DNA from 4 places in the Lysinibacillus sp. FSL P2-0066 genome. Region 3 is predicted to be linked to each of the others. Evidence: riboswitches for the same ligand, from Rfam matches in the RefSeq annotation. Region 3 holds a riboswitch; each other region holds the start of a gene.
The links. Region 3 has a riboswitch for thiamine pyrophosphate ahead of thiM (hydroxyethylthiazole kinase). Riboswitches for the same ligand answer to the same signal wherever they lie in the genome.

Region 1 (3,192 bases), 1.6 Mb from region 3:
TAAATCGATTTAAGCTTGCTTAAAGGGAAAGGCTGCCTTCGTTATAGAGGCAGTCTTCTTTTATTGTGAAAGTCAGAGAAATTGACCTAGAAGGAATTCGACACTACTATTAACACTGGAAGGGGGACATTGATATGATGTATCTCGGAATGATTTTCTTTCAAATTGTTGTACCTATTTTAGTGTTACTTGTAATAGGCGCTATACTACAAAAGAAATTTCGCTTTAATTTAAAAGCATTATCTCAGCTTATTACATATTGCTTTATGCCAGCAGCTGTTTTTGTAAATTTATATGAAACACATGTGGAATTATCTGTACTGGGAGAGGTCGGATTATTTATTGTACTCTTTATCGGTAGTCAAATGATACTCAGTCACTTTATGGCAAAAGGGTTAGGTTTAGCTAGAACAGAGGCAGCTGTCTTTAAAAATAGTGTTGTGCTCATTAACTCGGGTAATTACGGTATTCCAGTGGCTCAAATGATATTTGCCACGCAACCTATTGGAGTAGCCATTCAGGTCATGCTCGTAATCTTTCAAAATATGACTACGTATACATATGGTTTATACAATTTAATTTCTTCTACAAAGTCAGGTATGACAATCATCAAGGATTTCTTTAAAATGCCTATTATTCATGCGCTGATTATAGGTGTCGCTATGAATTATTTTGATATCGGTATTCCACAGTTTATCAAAATACCAGTAGAACATGTGGCAGATGGATTTATTGCTGTGGCTCTAATTACTTTAGGTGCGCAATTATCACAACTAGAGATGAAATCAATGTTTAATAAAACCGTCTTTATCAGCTGTTTTACGCGACTAATTATTGGACCATCTGTGGCATTGGCCATTATTTATATATTGGGATTAGATGGAGTCGTCGCACAATCACTCTTTATAGCTAGTGCCTTTCCAACATCCCGCAATAGTTCTAGTCTAGCATTGGAATATGATGTAGATTCAGCAACAGCCGCGCAAGCTGTTTTATTTTCAACCATTGTAAGCTGTATAACTGTAACCATTGTGATCTATTTTGCAGAAGTATTATTTACCTAGTAAGATAAAAAATAACTTCCATCTCTTAGTATTATCTGCTACACTAGCATCAAACTAAATAGTATTAACTAGGGGAGTCTGATGAGTCAGGCTGAGAGGGAAACGCTACGAAGTTTCTTGACCCTTTGGACCTGATCTGGCTCATACCAGCGTGGGAAAGTTAAGAAGCTATTGCAGAGTATGCAATCAATAGACCTTTACATTCGTGGCCGGATCCAAATAATTATTTTGGATTCGGCCTTTATTTTTTAGATTGTTGGGGTGAGCTAGAATCGGTCCTTATATCAAAATAAATTTAAGGGAGAGAAGTAGCTCATGTCAGCAATTAGTGAAAAGAATATGACCATTATGTCCAGCTTTGAGGGAAGCAAAAAAGTATATGTGGAAGGATCACGCCCAGATATTCTAGTACCTATGCGAGAAATTGCATTAAGTCCGACAACAGGCAGTTTTGGAAATGAAGAAAATCCTCCTATTCGAGTATATGATACGAGTGGACCCTATACAGATCCAGCCTACCAAGTAGATATTACGAAAGGTTTACCTGCCTTACGAAATACATGGATTCAAGAGCGAGGGGATGTAGAAGTATATGAGGGACGCGCCGTTAAACCAGAGGATAATGGCTTTCGTCGTGCAGATGACCCACGTAATCATGAAAATATCTTTCCTGGATTAGCAAGAAAGCCTTTACGTGCTAAAAAGGGTAAAAATGTGACACAGCTTCATTATGCACGAAATGGGATTATAACGCCTGAAATGGAGTTTGTAGCGATTCGCGAAAATGTGGAACCTGAATTTGTCCGTTCAGAAATTGCAGCGGGGCGTGCTATAATGCCTTCTAATATTAATCACCCTGAGGCAGAGCCGATGATTATTGGACGTAATTTCCATGTGAAGATCAATGCTAATATTGGGAATTCTGCTGTAACTTCTTCCATTGCGGAAGAAGTTGAGAAAATGACCTGGGCAACACGATGGGGTGCAGATAATATTATGGATTTATCGACTGGTAAACATATTCATACAACAAGAGAATGGATTATTCGAAATGCTGCAGTGCCAGTGGGAACAGTGCCAATTTATCAGGCTTTAGAAAAGGTAAATGGTGTAGCAGAGGATTTAACGTGGGAGGTTTATCGTGATACCCTCATTGAACAAGCTGAGCAGGGTGTGGATTACTTCACCATTCATGCAGGCGTCCTTTTACGCTATGTACCACTTACAGCAAATCGTGTAACAGGCATTGTATCTCGTGGGGGCTCTATCATGGCACAGTGGTGTTTATATCATCATCAAGAGAATTTCCTGTATACACACTTTGAGGAAATCTGTGAAATTATGAAAGCCTATGATGTTGCTTTTTCCTTAGGTGATGGTTTACGCCCAGGCTCAATTGCAGATGCCAATGATGAGGCACAATTTGCAGAGCTTGAAACATTAGGTGAGCTAACGCAAATTGCTTGGAAGCATGATGTTCAGGTGATGGTTGAAGGGCCGGGTCATGTACCAATGCATCTGATTAAAGAAAATATGGACAAACAATTAGAGGTTTGTAAGGAAGCGCCCTTCTATACATTGGGACCACTCACAACAGATATTGCTCCAGGTTATGACCACATTACCTCAGCCATTGGAGCAGCGATGATCGGATGGTTTGGTACAGCGATGCTTTGTTATGTGACACCGAAAGAGCATCTTGGTTTACCGAATCGTGAGGACGTTCGTGTGGGCGTTATCACTTATAAAATTGCTGCACATGCTGCTGATTTAGCAAAAGGCCATCCAGGTGCACAACAACGAGACGATGCACTGTCTAAAGCGCGCTTTGAGTTCCGTTGGCGTGATCAATTCAATTTGTCACTAGATCCCGAGCGTGCAGTGGAATATCATGATGAGACACTCCCAGCGGAGGGAGCAAAAACAGCACACTTTTGTTCTATGTGTGGGCCTAAATTCTGTAGTATGAGAATTTCACAGGATATTCGTAATTATGCTAAAGATAAGGATTTAAATACGACTGAAGCGATCCATCAAGGTATGAAGGAAAAGGCTGAGGAGTTTAAAAAAGCAGGCAGCCAAATTTACCAATAATGAAAGAAAAGGCTTATGTCAAAATATAGACATA
Region 2 (3,192 bases), 2.2 Mb from region 3:
AAGCGAAGTCCATCCATTCTTATTACAAAAGTGGATTATTTTACAATTCTTGGTGCCCTGACGAAACCTTTTGTGGAAAACCATTCTAAATATAGAACCAACTCTATAATCTTAACTATTAGCCAAGCAATAATTCTTTATGATAGACTGTACTATATTTGATTACAAAAAGGGGGTTCATTCGATGACCCAGCAGAAGTCCAATAAGGCGGCTTTGTATATTTTAATGTTTAATATGTTTATCGCAATGGGGAGTATCGGCATAATTATTCCTGTCATGCCAGAGTATTTAAAAATATTTGGTGCAGCAGGACAAGTTCTAGGTATGCTAATTGCAACGTTCGCCTTAGCTCAATTCGTATTTTCTCCTATTGCTGGGAATCTTTCAGATCAGTACGGTCGAAAAAATTTAATTATTTTCGGTCTTATCGTAACAGGTCTTGCTCAAATCGGTTTCGGCCTTGCTACAGATGTATGGATGCTCTTTTTAGCACGCTTTTTAGGTGGTCTAGGTTCCGCATTTGTTGCACCTCCTATTATGGCTTTTGTTGCTGACGTCACAACCTATGAAGAACGTGGGAAAGGTATGGGGATGTTGGGTGCCGCTATGTCTCTTGGCTTTATGATTGGGCCAGGAATCGGTGGTTTCTTAGCAAAGGTAAGCTTACATTTTCCATTTTTCACCGCTGGAGCTGCAGCCATCCTAGCTTCTATTTTATCTTATTTCTTATTACCATCTACCAAACCAAACACTGCTCAGCAGAAACAAAAGCAAGACAATCTGGCGAAGCAAATGGCTCGTTCCATACATATGCCTTATTTTGTAATGCTTATTATTATGCTGGTGTTCTCATTCGGAATTGCAAATTTCCAAACGACATTATCATTATTTGTGACAGAAAAGTTTAATTACACACCTGTGGATATAGCAATTATATTAGTTGTTGGTGGTGCTTTTGGAGTAGTAGTACAAATGTTTATCATTACACCACTGTTCAATCGCTTCGGTGAAATGAAAGTAGTACTTGTCAATTTATTTATTGCAGCTGTTGCTATTTTCTTAATATTATTTGTTTCTGGCTTTGCCCTTATATTAGTTGTAGCAACGATTTTCTCTACAGCAACGACATTAATTCGTCCAGCTGTTAATACACTTATCTCAAAGCTTGCAGAGAAAGAGCAAGGATTTGCTGCGGGCTTGAATAATGCCTATATGAGCCTTGGGAATATGATTGGACCTGCTTTAGCTGGTCTATTATTTGACTGGAATATGAATAGCCCCTATATTTTCGGATCTATCATATTATTAGCCTGCTTCTTCCTTGCGCTCATCTGGACATTGAAAAAAGCACCTCATTTAATGCATCCCGATACAAAATAGTCTGAAAAATCATTGACTATTTTTAGCAGTATGTTACATTATTGTTGATTCACAAAATTGAATGATTTTAACCACTAGGGGAGTCTTTAAAAGGCTGAGACGTATATGGTAATATACGGACCCTTTGAACCTGATCTAGTTCATACTAGCGGAGGGAAGTGGCGCTACTTGCTATTGTCACTATATACAGGCAAGGCCGCTTCCTATTGTGTTTCAAGGAGGCGGCCTTTTTATTTTTCCTCACGAACTTTATCAAAAGGAGTGAACCTTATGTCAATTCGTAAATTAACAGTTATGGCTTTATTAGTAGCCATTGCTGTTGCAGGGTCTACTTTCATATCCATCCCAACAGGAATCGCACGTGCATACCCCGTTCAGCATGCTATTAATGTGATAGGAGCCATTATACTTGGACCCGTACCAACAGTTATTGTTGCCTTTGTCACGGCTATCATTCGAATCCTTACCGGGACAGGCTCTCTATTAGCTATCCCTGGAAGTGTCATTGGCGCGTTCTGTGCTGCCCTTGCCTATAAATATAGCAGTAAAATGTGGTTAGCATGTATCGGAGAAGTTGTAGGCACTGGCATTCTTGCTTCACTTATTGCCGTCCCTTATGCAAAATTATTCATGGGCACATCTGTAGCAGCTCTCTTCTTCCTACCAGCCTTTTTAACATCAAGTATAATCGGCGCCATTTTAGGTGTTATGGTTGCTAGCAGCTTGTGTAAAACGGAGCTAGTAAAGAGGTTTAATTCTTCTCTTTATTGAGAGGGGAGAATAGGAGCATTCTTTGAAATAGGGGTAGTCCAAATTAAAGCGTCTCTCTTCATTTTATGAGAAGGCTGTGCCCAAACTTGGACGTCTTTCTTCCTTTATGAGCGGCAATGGCTCTTCTTAGAGCGCCTTTCTTCTCCTTATGAGCAAAGAGCCCACTTTTTAGATCACCTTGCCGCTCTCTACAAAGGGAGCAACTCTCTATTCAAACAATACAAAAAAAGCAGTGCAAACCTATTAAAGTTTGCACTGCCTCCTCCATTTTAAGATCTCTTTTTCATGCCTTTTAATAACTGTGCTACATTTGTATTCTCTGCCTGTACAGGTTTTTCCTCAACCAGCGGCTCTTTCTTCTTCGCGTTCGTTAGGAAATTCCAACCAAAACGTCTTATGGTAATATCAATAAAGAATAGGAGCATACTCGCTAAGAGCAGCCATGTGGCAATATTTTGCCGATCTGCTCCTTTTGTCGTAAAGTCACGGAAGACATCTTGTGGTTCCTTTAAAACAGTGCCTCCTGTTTGTTGAGTCAACTCTTCTATCAGTTGATTATTTACAGGGAGTAGTTCGTATTCGGCACTATAAGGAACACTTAGACCTGCCTGGTAAATGGCCTGCTTTTCATCTGCTACACGGAAGAAAATTAATCCAGGTTCAGCTTGTACTACAGCTCGAACTTGAGATGCGGAAATGGTTTCAAGTTGTGTTTCTAGCTCCTCCCCTGCTTCATTTACCGCTACAATATCTAAAAATGCGGCTTCATTTGTAGGGTCTGTAATCATAAAGGAACCATCTGCTTCCAATCTTACATCATAGGCTACATCATTGTAGCTTGGTAGCATTTGAGAAATAAGTGTTTGCCAAAATGCTCCCCAATTCTGCCATCTTGCCCAATCTCCTGTCCATTTACCCGTTGAATCAGATGTAAAGGCAAATGTTTTACCAAGACCATATTGCCACTGGGCTAACACAGGATCTTCCTTCTCGCTTTCTGCCACAACAGTAGCCCCCTGTTTTGCCGTTGTCCCAATGTA
Region 3 (3,192 bases):
AAGAAGCTGCATCGAATTTACCTTTGTAGACAAATGCAGTAGCACCACTACCTAAAATAGCTAGAAACGGACTCCATATCCATTTTTGCCATCCTGGTGCTGCAGTTGCCCAAACAATATCATTTTCTTGTACACCCATCCAATGTGGTGCTGTTGTTCGTAAATGTGCATAGCCCCAACTATGCGTATGCACTGCTGCTTTGGGATTTCCTGTTGTTCCACTTGTATAGGCTAAAAATGCATTGTCTGTGCTTTTTGTTGGGATAGGATTTATGTAGGTTGTAGGTTGATTATGCATCTTTTCAAGTATGTTTTGCCAAGGTTTGTGCGCATTTCCTATGACAAATTGCAGTAAGCCTTGTAAATTTCCCACTTGATCAAACTGTTCGATATAGGGTTCAAATGCAATAACTGCTTTAGCATTTGCATGATGAATTCGATACTCAATATCCTTTGTTCTTAACATTTCAGAACTTGGAATAATGGTTAAACCCGCTTTCAATGCAGCAATATATACAATATATGCTTCCACAGAGCGTGGGACCATCACTAAAATGACATCACCTTTCTTTAAGCCTTGCTTGGTGAAAACATGTGCTGCTTGATTTGCCTTTTCCAATAAATGTGCATATGTAATACATTGGATGTCTTGGTTTTCTTCATAAATGATTAAAGCATTTTTGGTTGCATCCTGAGCATATTTTTCAATTTCCTCTGCTATGTTATACCATTCTGGTGCAATTAAATCTTGTCTTTTCATGGCAATTGCCTCCCTTTTGCTATGACACATTATAAAACTCTTTTTTCAGCATTTTCAATGGTTTGTGCTTGATTTCGGTAAAGTCATGACAACTATCATACTCTCCTATATGGCATCGGTCACATTTTATCCATAGGAAAACTTGCTATTGAATACAAATGAAAAGTATGGTACATTTTGGTCAACTATAAGCAAGATTGCAGGGGGACTCGTAAGAGTTGAGAAGGTAAAACCTGACCCTTTGAACCTGTTAGTTAATACTGACGTAGGGAGCAATAACATCGTTTTTTCAGATGAAAGGCTCTTTTTCGTGCATTTTTACACAAAAAGGGCCTTTTTTGCATGCTTACGTCCATCCCAAAAGGAGGACTACAATGATTTTTCAAACAATTCGTCAACAGCAACCACTTATCCATTGCATCACCAATTATGTAGTGGCAAATTTTCAAGCAAATGGTTTATTAGCGATAGGTGCTTCACCAGTAATGGCCGATGACTGTCAAGAGGTAGAGGAAATGGTAGCGATTGCTCAAGCATTATTAATTAATATCGGAACACTCAATGATCGCACAAAAAGTGCCATGTTATTAGCAGGTATAAAAGCCAATGCACTTGGTATTCCTGTTATTTTAGATCCTGTCGGAGTTGGAGCCACAACTTATCGTAAGGAAACCGTAAGAAACTTACTTGAGAACATACAATTTGCCGTGATTCGCTGTAATCTCGGCGAGCTTGCAGCAATAGCTGGTGTAGATTGGCAACAAAAAGGCGTCGATAGTGGGCAAGGCACTATCGCAATGGAAGTAGAAGCCACATCATTAGCTCAACGCTATCAATGCATTGTTATTGTAACGGGAGAGCGTGATTTTATAACTGATGGCAAGCATAGCCAATGGATCGCTGGTGGTCATCCACAAATGACAGAAGTTACGGGTACAGGTTGTTTACTTAGCGCAATTTGTGGTGCAGCCTATAGTGTAAGCCATAGCCCTTACCAACAATTAACGGAGACCCTAACTTACTATAAAAAAGCAGGTGTACTAGCATCAGCATTTACTGCAGACATTGGTGATTTTCAAATAGCTTTCCTCAATGCTATACATCGTTTGTCAAAGGATGGTGCAACTTCATGCATATTGTAACGACAATCGCCGGCTCAGATTGTGGGGGCGGTGCAGGTATACAGGCTGATTTAAAAACATTTCAGGAATTAGAAGTGTTTGGTACTTCTGTGATTACTGCTTTAACTGCACAAAATACATTGGGTGTATCAGGTGTTTGTCCAATTGACGTTTCCTTTATAAAAAAACAATTTGAAGCCTTAGTAGAAGATTTTCCAATAGCTGCGATTAAAACAGGAATGCTTTATTCGGCAGATATTATCAAAGCCATTGCACGCATGATCGGTGAGCTAAACATTCCACTGATTGTTGATCCAGTGATGATCGCAAAAGGAGGAGAAAGCCTATTACAGCAAGAAGCTATCAATGCCTTATGCTCAACTTTACTACCACTTGCTACGGTTGTTACGCCCAACATACCCGAAGCAGAGACACTTACAGGGAGAACTATTCAGCATTTTGAAGACATAAAAGACGTAGCTCAAAGCTTGTTACAGCTAGGTGTACAATGTGTCATCATTAAAGGTGGTCATTTAGCAAATCCACTTTATGCTATTGATTACGTATTTATCAAAAATGGACCTTCTTTTTCGATGCAGTCTCCTCGAATCCAAACAAAAAATACGCACGGTACTGGATGTACATTTTCGGCAGCACTTACTGCTTTTCTTGGGCGAGGATTTGCTATGGAAGAAGCTATTATTGAAGCTAAAAAGTTTATCCAATTAGCAATTATGTATGATTTATCGATTGGAAATGGTCATGGACCCACTAATCATTTTGCTTACCAACAGTATAAGGATGCCTGTGAGGTGATGATTCATGAAACGTGAGGATTTGCAGCTTTATTTTATTATGGGTACCAGCAACGTGTCTCCTCAACAACAACCTATCTATATCCTAGAAAAAGCCTTACAAGCAGGCATTACAATGTTTCAATTTCGTGAAAAAGGCCCTCATGCATTAACTGATCTTGCCTATGAACAATTTGCACGCCAATGTCAAAAACTATGTCATCAATATAATGTACCCTTTATCGTAAATGACGATATTGAGCTTGCGATACGACTGGAAGCTGATGGAGTTCATATCGGGCAAGATGATTTGCCTGTAGGTGAAGCTCGTAAAAAAATTGGGAACATGATTCTTGGTGTTTCTGTCCATTGCGAGGAAGAATTACAAATAGCTATTAACCATCAAGCTGATTATGTTGGGATCGGTCCAATCTTTCCAACATCCTCTAAAAGTGATGCACAACCACCATGTGGTACATCTTTTTTACAGCAGGCTCGTTCTCTTTATCCTGAATTA
Region 4 (3,192 bases), 880 kb from region 3:
ACGTTCTCATGCCGCTTCAAATGGGCAAGATTTTGCCATGAAGGATTCAGATTATTTATTGTATGAAGCAAACTTAAATACACAGCACCATCTATTGCTGTTCACAAATCGAGGCAATTATATTTATCAGCCTGTTCATGAGCTGCCTGATATACGCTGGAAGGATCTCGGCCAGCATATTTCAAGTATTGTGCCAACAGGGGAAGATGAATCCATTATTGCGGTTTATGGCTTCGAAACATTTGAACAGCCAAATACGTATGTCTTCACAGCCACAAAAGATGGCCAAATTAAGCGCTCACCACTCGCAGACTATGCGGTAACACGTTATTCAAAGCCAATTAAAACGATGAACGTCAAGGCTGGTGATGCGATGATCTATGCATCGTTTGTAACAGATGACGTGGAGCTAATGCTCACAACGGATACAGCCTATGCGATTCGTTTCCCGATGGAGGAATTACCAGTTACAGGTGTGAAAACAGGCGGTGTGAAAGGGATCACACTAAAAGATGGAGAAGCCTTAGTTGGAGTCAATGTATTACAGCCTGATGTTACCCAATATGTAGTCATTGTGACACAGCGTGGGGCCGTGAAGAAAATGAATGTCGCTGAAGTTGAAGTAGCAAGTCGTGCAAAACGTGGACTAAAAGTATTAACAGAGTTAAAAGCAAACCCTCACCGAATTGTGGCAGTTGTTCAAGCAACAGACGAGGAGCAGGTTGTGATTGAAACTGAAAAAGGTGTTCAAGAGGTGATTGACGTACAAGCATTATCTCGTGCGGATCGCCATTCCAATGGTTCATTTAAAGTGGATATTGCAACAGATGGAGCAATATCTCATGTTTTAACAGCCAAAAAAGAACAGAAACCAAGCTAAATGTATGCCCAGTCTCTAAGGAGTGCTGGGCTTTAAGCTTATTCAAAAAATAGCACCTTGTCATTTATGTGAAACTATGGGTATAATAATCATCGAAAAGTTCATAGCGAAAGAATGTAGGGGGGCTAGTAATTGCTAGCTGAGATTGTGTCCGATAGACGCTGACCCTTTGAACCTGATTTGGCTCGTACCAGCGTAGGGAACATCTATTCAAAAAAGCAAAGTTTTGAAGATTGATTGCAATACGTCTGGGAGGAATCCTAGGCGTTTTTTTATGTTTTCAAGCAACAGCTTGCCAACATTGTATACGCTTTCTTCTGGTGACAACATTCATTCATGAACACTTTCATATTACAAACTGGGAGGCTTTCGCATGAAAAAATGGTTATTTATTCTATTCGCAGCACTATTGACATTAGTAGGCTGCAGTGACAAGGGTGACAAGCAGGCTGCTGACAAGCTGAAAAAGGTGTCTGTGGTACTGGATTGGACGCCGAATACAAATCATACAGGACTATATGTTGCCAAAAAACTCGGTTATTTTGAGGAACAGGGCTTAGATGTTGATATTATCATGCCTGGTGAGGCGGGTGCAGATCAGCTTGTTGCTTCTGGAAAGGCGGATTTTGGCGTGAGCTATCAGGAAGGCATAACACAGGCACGAGTACAGGATGTGCCGCTGGTCTCAATCGCAGCTATTATACAGCATAATACATCTGGCTTTGCCTCTATTGCTTCAAAGGGCATTAAATCGCCAAAGGATTTTGAAGGAAAAACCTATGGTGGTTGGGGTGCGCCATTAGAGCAAGCCGTTTTACAATCACTAATGCAGACGGAAAATGCAGATATTAACAAGCTAGATATCGTCAATGCAGGCGATTTAGATTTCTTCACAATGATGGAAAAAGATATTGATTTTGCTTGGATTTATTATGCATGGACTGGTATTGAAGCTGAGCTGCGTGGGGAAAAGATCAATATGCTATATCTTACAGATTATAGTGATCAATTAGATTATTATACGCCAGTTTTAGCTACAAATGAAAAAATGATACAGGACAACCCTGATGTTGTGAAAGCCTTTCTGGCAGCTGCATCGAAGGGCTATGAATACGCAATTGAAAACCCAAGTGAAGCGGCTGATATTTTAATCGAAGCAGCTCCTGATTTAGATAAAGCGTTAGTGCATAAAAGTCAGGAGTGGCTGGCCAATAAATACCAGGACGATGCCAAGCAATGGGGAGAGCAAAAGCTTTCTGTGTGGGAAAATTACGCGAAATGGATGTTAAGCAATCAAGTACTAGAGGGCGAATTTGATGCGAAAAAAGCCTTTACTAATGATTTCTTACCTAAAAAGGAGGCCAAATAAGATGGCAAATTCATTAATCAGTGTACAAATCATTCCGAAGACAGAGAAATATGAAGATGTTATACCATATGTCGATGCAGCAATTGCGGTGATCGATGCTTCTGGAGTGAAATATGAGGTACATCCATTGGAAACAACGATGGAGGGTGAGCTGTCAACATTGCTCCAAATCATTGAAAAAATGAATGACAAGATGATTGAGCTTGGTGCCATTAATGTCATTACACAAGTCAAAATTTTATATCAGCCAACGGGTATTACGATGGATACATTAACGGAGAAATATCAGTAATGAAACGTGCATTACAGAAGGGAAGGACGATAATTTTTATCGCCTTCCTCTTATTCATATGGGAACTAATCGTGCGTATGGCTGAAGTTCCACATTGGTTATTACCCGCGCCAAGTAGTATTTTGTCGGAGGCACTCCAGTCATATCATACCTTTCTACCACATGCATTCGCTACGGTGCAATTAGCCCTACTAGGTTTGGCCATTGGCATTGCTTGTGGGCTAACGGTGGCAGTAGTGTTGCATCGGTTTACATTCATTCGGGAGCTGTTTTATCCAATTCTTATTATGTCGCAAAATGTTCCTATTCTTGTCTTGGCACCACTGCTTATTATTTGGTTTGGCTTCGGCTTATTACCGAAGCTTATCATTATTTGTCTTGTGTGCTTTTTCCCGATTGTCATTGCGGCAATGGATGGATTCAGGCAAACAGCACCTGAGTTAAAGCATTATTTTGCTATGGTTGGTGCTACAAAGGCACAAACCTTTTGGAAGCTAGAATGGCCTCATGCCTATCCTGCTATTTTTTCAGGCATTAAAATTGCGGCTACATATAGTGTGATGGGGGCTGTCATTGCGGAGTGGCTTGGTGCAAAAAAGGGTATTGGCGTTTACATGACCCTAGCCCAGTCCTCCTTCCGTACGGATCGCG

Region 1: linked by a shared signal. The riboswitch ahead of thiC (phosphomethylpyrimidine synthase ThiC) and the one ahead of thiM (hydroxyethylthiazole kinase) in region 3 are both predicted to bind thiamine pyrophosphate.
Region 2: linked by a shared signal. The riboswitch ahead of thiW (energy coupling factor transporter S component ThiW) and the one ahead of thiM (hydroxyethylthiazole kinase) in region 3 are both predicted to bind thiamine pyrophosphate.
Region 4: linked by a shared signal. The riboswitch ahead of MKZ14_RS11725 (ABC transporter substrate-binding protein) and the one ahead of thiM (hydroxyethylthiazole kinase) in region 3 are both predicted to bind thiamine pyrophosphate.

The regions. Positions count from the first base shown of each region.
Region 1 is NZ_CP150202.1:228,610-231,801, forward strand. Features, by position in the region: gene MKZ14_RS01125 (methyl-accepting chemotaxis protein) at 1-23, shown strand, start outside; gene MKZ14_RS01130 (AEC family transporter) at 135-1,064, shown strand; TPP riboswitch at 1,125-1,239, shown strand; gene thiC (phosphomethylpyrimidine synthase ThiC) at 1,380-3,158, shown strand.
Region 2 is NZ_CP150202.1:837,123-840,314, reverse strand. Features, by position in the region: gene MKZ14_RS03945 (MFS transporter) at 185-1,381, shown strand; TPP riboswitch at 1,448-1,555, shown strand; gene thiW (energy coupling factor transporter S component ThiW) at 1,652-2,152, shown strand; gene MKZ14_RS03935 (VWA domain-containing protein) at 2,422-3,192, opposite strand, start outside.
Region 3 is NZ_CP150202.1:3,247,739-3,250,930, forward strand. Features, by position in the region: gene MKZ14_RS16210 (acyl--CoA ligase) at 1-760, opposite strand, end outside; TPP riboswitch at 952-1,049, shown strand; gene thiM (hydroxyethylthiazole kinase) at 1,135-1,902, shown strand; gene thiD (bifunctional hydroxymethylpyrimidine kinase/phosphomethylpyrimidine kinase) at 1,890-2,714, shown strand; gene thiE (thiamine phosphate synthase) at 2,704-3,192, shown strand, end outside.
Region 4 is NZ_CP150202.1:2,364,487-2,367,678, reverse strand. Features, by position in the region: gene parC (DNA topoisomerase IV subunit A) at 1-880, shown strand, start outside; TPP riboswitch at 989-1,099, shown strand; gene MKZ14_RS11725 (ABC transporter substrate-binding protein) at 1,254-2,249, shown strand; gene MKZ14_RS11720 (thiamine-binding protein) at 2,251-2,541, shown strand; gene MKZ14_RS11715 (ABC transporter permease) at 2,541-3,192, shown strand, end outside.